2 regions of the Arthrobacter sp. MMS18-M83 genome follow, and region 1 is predicted to be linked to the other one. Evidence: riboswitches for the same ligand, from Rfam matches in the RefSeq annotation. Region 1 holds a riboswitch; the other holds the start of a gene.

What was found. Region 1 has a riboswitch for S-adenosylmethionine ahead of OW521_RS08910 (hypothetical protein). Riboswitches for the same ligand answer to the same signal wherever they lie in the genome.
Region 2: linked by a shared signal. The riboswitch ahead of OW521_RS13535 (DUF1737 domain-containing protein) and the one ahead of OW521_RS08910 (hypothetical protein) in region 1 are both predicted to bind S-adenosylmethionine.

Annotation. Positions count from the first base shown of each region.
Region 1 is NZ_CP113343.1:1,894,320-1,897,547, reverse strand. Features, by position in the region: gene OW521_RS08920 (VIT1/CCC1 transporter family protein) at 1-330, opposite strand, end outside; gene OW521_RS08915 (hypothetical protein) at 599-787, shown strand; gene OW521_RS08910 (hypothetical protein) at 831-1,151, opposite strand; SAM riboswitch class IV at 1,167-1,286, opposite strand; partial or broken gene OW521_RS08905 (sodium:solute symporter family transporter) at 1,429-2,731, opposite strand; gene OW521_RS08900 (helix-turn-helix domain-containing protein) at 2,936-3,228, shown strand, end outside.
Region 2 is NZ_CP113343.1:2,856,918-2,860,145, forward strand. Features, by position in the region: gene OW521_RS13520 (glutamate--cysteine ligase 2) at 1-331, shown strand, start outside; gene OW521_RS13525 (O-succinylhomoserine sulfhydrylase) at 357-1,565, opposite strand; gene OW521_RS13530 (rhodanese-like domain-containing protein) at 1,566-1,976, opposite strand; gene OW521_RS13535 (DUF1737 domain-containing protein) at 1,973-2,230, opposite strand; SAM riboswitch class IV at 2,241-2,353, opposite strand; gene OW521_RS13540 (hypothetical protein) at 2,536-2,895, opposite strand; gene OW521_RS13545 (hypothetical protein) at 3,112-3,228, shown strand, end outside.

The sequences.
Region 1 (3,228 bases):
ACCGAAATTCCGCGCCAAGAAGCCAAGCAGCTGGCTACGGATGGAGGCTGCTTTCGGCATGCCTGCGTGTTCGCCGAGGAGCTTGAGCCAGTGTGCCTCATGGCGGCCTTCGGCCTCTGCGAGGGCCAGAAGGATCTCGCGTTCCTCACCATCGCGGCGCTGCGCCAGTTCGCGGTACACGGCGGCCTCGGCACGTTCGTCGGCCAAGTACTGCCGCCAGCGCTTGAGGTCCGACGACGACGGGGGAGTCTTGGTGGCTGCTGCGTCTTGCGATGGACTGCCTGAGTCGAACGGACTGTCTGATTGCGGGGTTTTTGCGTGCGGGTGCACCGGGACTCCTGAGTTGCTGGGGCGGGCTTCATCGCCTCATTGCACGTCCACTTTATCGCCAATTTCCGCGGTTTTTCGGCTGGTAATCCTTACTCGATGTTTTAGGTATGCCTCAAAAACCGGGAGGCTCCCGCTAAGCCTTGACCACCGGAGGGGGCAGTGCTGGGATGGATGGACAGGGTCCACGAATTGGCGGGGTGGCGTGGTGACCGGCTGCCTGATCTGCCTTGGCGATGGGCTCAGCGGCACGTCGAACGGAGGTTGCACCATGGACAGCACCGAGACCCACGCCCGCCACCCCGACCGTCCCACGGTCGAGGCCGATCCCGCCTACGACTACAACGAGGACCTGGAGGTGGACGAGGACTGGGAAGAACAACCCGAGGTCCTCGACGACGACGAACGGCCGGTTCCGCTCGACGTCGACGAACACCGTGAGGTTGGAGAGATCGAATAGCCCCGGCAGCGTCGAATGGCCCCGACTCGCTGAATCTGGGTAGCTAAAACGCGCTCAGGATGAAGTGGCGTTCCACGCCGGCCCGGTGCCCGGTTGCGGCCACCGTCAGCGTGAGCTTCCGTGTGGCCGGGAACCAGCGGGCAGGCTGGACTGCTTGCGAGAGGGCTTGGGTGATGAGCCGCGGCTCGTGATGCCAAAAGCGTTCCAGCCGGCCGTCCACCACGAACGTGATGGAACCCTGGGAGAGGTCGACGCCGGGAATCACCCGGACGAACTCGTCAACCCGCCTGGCCCGGGACGCGGGCAGGGTGCTTGGCTGTGTGGTGTGGCTGGCTGCGGCGGTAGCGCCGGTTTCCAAAGGCATTGCCTTCTCCTGGTGGAGGTGCTCTTGCCCGCTCGGTTGTCTCTGGTCCGGGTCGGGCCGCTTCTTCATCCGAACCACCCGTGAACATGGGGTTGGCGTATGGCAAGTCGGAGCTTGGCGCCACATCTCTTGAAGCTCTTCCTACTGTACAGGCCGGCTCGCCCTGGTGCCTCTGTAGCAAGGACGCCAGGCGTGAAGCGCTCCGGACGAGGCAGCGGCGCCGCAGCCCCTCGAACGAGAAGGTGCGGCGCCGCCGTCGTGATTTATTCTGTGATGCTCAGTGGCTGGCTACCGGGTGGACCTCCAACGGGAGTTCCTCCGTGACCGCACCGGCAACGCGGCGGTCCCAGGCCTCGCGGACCTCGAGCTCCGTGGGAGGCGTGAGGAGGGAGACCACGACGTAGATGAGCAGCGACGCGCCGAGGCCCCAGTAGATGGGATCGTTTGCGTAGACGCCGTCTTCGCTGGGGATGATTCCCGTGGCGTAAGCGATGAGCAAGGCCAAGGTCAGGACCGAGCCGACGGCCATGGACCATGCCGCGGCGATGCCCGTGCCGCGCTTCCAGACCAAGCCACCCAGGATGGCGACCAGGAGGCCGCCCACCAGGATGTCGTAGGCGATGGTCAAGGCAACCACGACGTCTTGCGCCGCCATCGAGATCAACACCGCCACGATGCCCAGGCCAAGGACCCAGTACCGGTTGGCCTTGACGTCGTGCTCGGGGTTTTCGGTGTCGTCGGTGTTGATCGTCTTGCCGAACCAGCTGGCCACGAACGGGACAACGTCAGCGCGGGCCACCGGGGCTGCGGCAATGAGGGCACCGGAGGCGGTGGACATCATGGCGGCGACCGTTGCGGCCATGACCAGGCCCCCGATGCCGATCGGCAGGATGTGCGTTGCCACCTCGGCGTAGACGACGTCCTTGCCAAGCGCTTTGACGTCGATGCTAGGCAGGGCAACCCGTGCGGCCAGACCGATCAGGGCGCCGGCCACGCCGTAAAGGACGCAGTAGATGCCCGCGGTGGCGCCGCCCCAACGGGCCACCTTGGGGATCTTGGCGGTGAAGACGCGCTGCCAGATGTCCTGGCCGATCAGCAGGCCGAGCGTGTGGACCACGAAATACGTGATGATGGTCTGGGCTCCGATGCCGTCCAGCTGGAAGAAGCTGGCGTCAACCCGGGCACGAATGCCGTCGAGGCCGCCCGCGGCGTTGAGGACGAACGGGAGCATGAGGAAGAAGATCCCCACCGTCTTGATGATGAAACTGCACCTGGTCGGCGAGGGTGATGGACCACATGCCGCCGATGGTGGAGTAGACCAGGACGATTGCGCCGCCGACGGCGATGGCGAGCCAGCGCTCCCAGCCGAAGAGGACAACGAAGATGGTGGCGTAGGCGCCCGTGGACGTGGCACACAGCATGAGGGTGTAGGCCAGCATGACGATGCCGGAGGTCTGCGTGGCACGCTGGCCGTAGCGCAGGCTCAGCATCTGGGAGACCGTGTAGATCTTCAGCCGCTGGATGGTGCCGGCGAAAAGCAAGCTCAGGAGGAGAACCCCCGAACCGATGGCCACCACCAGCTGGTGATTGGGGAGAATGGTCCGTGATGTATGCCTGACAAACAACACTTGTTGCCTATGAGGATACGTAGTGATGCGAGTAACAGTCAAGACGCCGACTTCCCCGCGAGACGCTCCGGCGTTGCCAAAAGGCCCGCCATGCCAGCGATCCGGCTACTATTGCTGCAATGACAGGGCCGTAGCAACGGCCTGAAAGGTTCGTGAATGAAGGCTCTCCCCGTTGAACCAAGCAATGTACCCGTTGCCATCGGTTCCAGAATCCGTGCCGCCCGCCAATCGCAGCGGCTCACCATCGAACAGGTCGCGGATGCCACCGGCCTGACCAAGGGTTTCCTGAGCCGCGTCGAGCGGGACCTGACATCGCCGTCGGTTGCTTCCCTTGTGACGCTTTGCCAAGTCCTTTCAGTTTCAATTGGCGAGCTATTTGCCGCCCCCGAAACGCACTTGACCCGGCGGGACGATGGTCCGCGGATTTCGCTCGGTGGGCAGGGGATCGT
Region 2 (3,228 bases), 960 kb from region 1:
CTTTGGAACCTTTCGGCCCGAGCCTGCCGCCGACGTGGTCTGGTCGCTGGTGGAATATCTGGAACCGGTGCTCGCCGAACAGGGTGAATTCGATTTGGCGAAGGCCGGCGTGGCAGCCATCCTGAGCCGCGGCAACGGCGCCATCGAACAGCGTGGTGTTGCCGATCGCTGGAGCGAGAACAACGGCGGGGCGCCCGACGCCTCCGGGCTGGCCGCCGTCGTCGAGCACGCCGTTCAGATCACGATGCGATCAGAGAGGGACGAGAGCGACACGAAGCCGCAGCCTGTCCTCACCTGGGTGCGCCAGGACTGGCGCGAGGCGCCCGGCTAACCACGCCGGGGCTAACCCGCACCTGCTAGACCTGCTTGAGTGCCCGTTCCAGGTCCCGGATGAGGTCGTCCACATCCTCCAGTCCCACCGAAAGCCGTACCACACCGTCAGCCAGCCCGATGGCCGCGCGGCCTTCCGGACCCATGGCACGGTGCGTGGTGGTGGCGGGGTGGGTGATGAGGGACTTGGAGTCGCCCAGGTTGTTTGAGATGTCGATGACGGAGAGCCCGTCCAAAAGCGCGAAGGCGGCCTCTTTCGCCGAGCGCCCCGCAGAGGCGAGCAGTTCGAAGGTGAGCACCGTGCCGCCGGCCTTCATTTGCTTCGCGGCGAGCTCGTACTGCGGGTGCGACTTCAAGAGCGGGTACTTGACCCAGCTGATGGCCGGCTGTTGCTCAAGCCATTCCGCGATCCGCAGCGCTGACGCCGAGGAGTGGTTCACGCGCAGCCCCATCGTTTCGAGGCCCTTGGTCAGGACCCAGGCGTTGAACGCGGAGAGGGATGGCCCGGTGTGTCGCATGAGCTGCTTGACGGGACCGTCGATGAACTCCTTGGTGCCCATGATCGCTCCGCCCAGGACCCGGCCTTGGCCGTCGATGTGCTTGGTGCCCGAGTAGACGATCACGTCCGCGCCCAGATCGCCGCAGCGCTGCAGCAGGGGAGTGGCAAAGACATTGTCGACGACGACGGTGGCGCCCGCCGCGTGGGCCAGTTCGCTCACCGCGGCGATGTCGACGATTTCCTGCATGGGGTTCGACGGCGACTCGAAGAACACTGCCGTAGTCGGCTCGGACAACGCGGCACGCCACTGGCCCAGGTCCGGCCCGTCGACGAAGACGGTCTCGACTCCCCAGCGCGGCAGGATCTCGTTGAGGATGACGAAGCAGGAACCGAACAGTGAGCGCGCGGCAACCACCCGGTCACCGGCTGCCAGCAACGCACCGAGGGCGGTGAAGACAGCGGACATGCCCGACGCCGTCGCGAAGCACGCCTCGGTGCCTTCGAGCAGGCGGAGGCGCTCCTGGAAGGTGGCCACGGAGGGGTTGCCGTAACGGGAGTAGACGAAGCGTTCGTCCTCTCCGGTGAACGCGCGCTCGGCTGCTGCCGCGGACTCGTAGACGAAGCCGGAATTGAGGAAAACGGCCTCGGAAGTCTCCTGGAAATTGGTACGGTCAAGGCCACCGCGGACTGCCTGGGTGTCAGGGCTCCAGCCGGCGGCGTCAGGATTGAAAGTCACTTAGATGTTCCCCAGGTTCGTCGGAAGTCCACGGTTTTTCCAGCCGTTGACGGTTCGCTCGCCATAGCGGTCAGGCTCGCCTTCAAAGCCCTCCAACACGTTGTAGGCGGTGTAGCCGGCCTGTGTTGCGGCGATGGCGGCGGCGATGGAACGCTGGCCGGAACGGCAGAGGAAAACCAGCTCGGTGCCATCAGCCTCCGGGGCCTGCTGCGTCAGCTCTTCGATGAAACGCGTGTTGGGGATCCCGCCGGCAAGGTTCCACTGGATGAACAGGGGATCGTTTTCGGTGGCCTTGGTGTCTGGAATGCCGATGTGTGCCCACTCGCCTTCGGTGCGGACGTCCACCAGGATGGCGCCCTGCTCCAGTTTGGCCCAGGCGTCGTGCGGGCTCAGGTCGCCTGCGTAGCTCATGCGTGGCCCTCGCCGTCGAACTCTTCGTCGAGTGCATCCACTGCAGATGCGACTGCCGCATCCGCGCTGGCGATCGCCGCGGGGAGGACGATGGCCTGCGCCACGATCACGTCCGTGCCGTTGAAGGTGGCAGCCGGGCTGCCGTGCAGCACGTAGCCTTCCGAGAGCGCGGTGGAGATCCGCTCGCAGAATTCCTTGGTGTCGGGACCCGTGATGAGCCGGTAGGAGAGTTTTTCTTCGGTGGGTTCAGGCATTGGTGCTCCTCAGTCACGCTTGCAGTTCGAAAGTGTCGATACGCCGAGTAGTCACCTGAGGCACCCCGCCGGAGAGAGGGTTGCCGACCAGCAAGTCAGGGCTTCGCGCTGGTGCTCATTACTCAAGAAGAAAATAACATCCACGACGGCGGCCCGCACCACCGGCCGTCGTCATGTTCCGTAACCGGGGCGGCGGCCTAGCGGATCCGAGCGAAGAGCAGCGCTCGACGTCGGCCCTTGCGGGACCCGAATGCCCCTGCAAATATGTGGCAGGATCACGCATTTACCCAGCGTGGCTGGCTGAGCTAGGCCTCGGTTTCCCTCGGAAGCGGTTCCAGGCTTGCTTGGATCCGTCGTGGCAATGGTTTGGACTCTTGCACAAAATACGACGGTGAATGATGGAAGGTAGTGCCTTGATGCTTTCGGATTTCGAGCAACTCGTGGACGGATATCCCGGTGGCCGTGGCCAAGGCATGCAGCGAGAGGCTGTTGTGATGAGCTAAGGCAAAAACCACGCCTGACAGGGCTTCGAAACCTTCTGTCTCGTAGATTTCCTGTACCAAGTTGGACATGGCATTCGCATCGTCGATTGATCCCGCTGACGCGGCAGTCGCCATGGCAGTCAGCGACCATGCAGCGGAGTCGGGGCTGATGTAAATGCTCATGACGACACCCTACGGACTCAAGCCCACTTGTGGAATGGGCGGAAACGTTTCCTCGCCAACCCAAGCCTGATGCGCCGGCCCCAGAACCGGCGCATCAGACGTTTTTATCCGGCTGGGTGCCGCTGGCCCTAGAGGCAGATCGCCCTCCCCCAGCAGGGTTCACGAAACTAGTTAACTACCGCGGCCATGGCGGCACAATAGAGTGTAGCGAGCCAAATGACCCTGCCCGCTACACTCGGATTCATGTCGGGTCATGGGGGAACCAGAACGGTAGCGGTATTGCTGGCGGGGCTGCTGCTCGCCGCCGGGATATCCGGCTGTGAATATACCGAC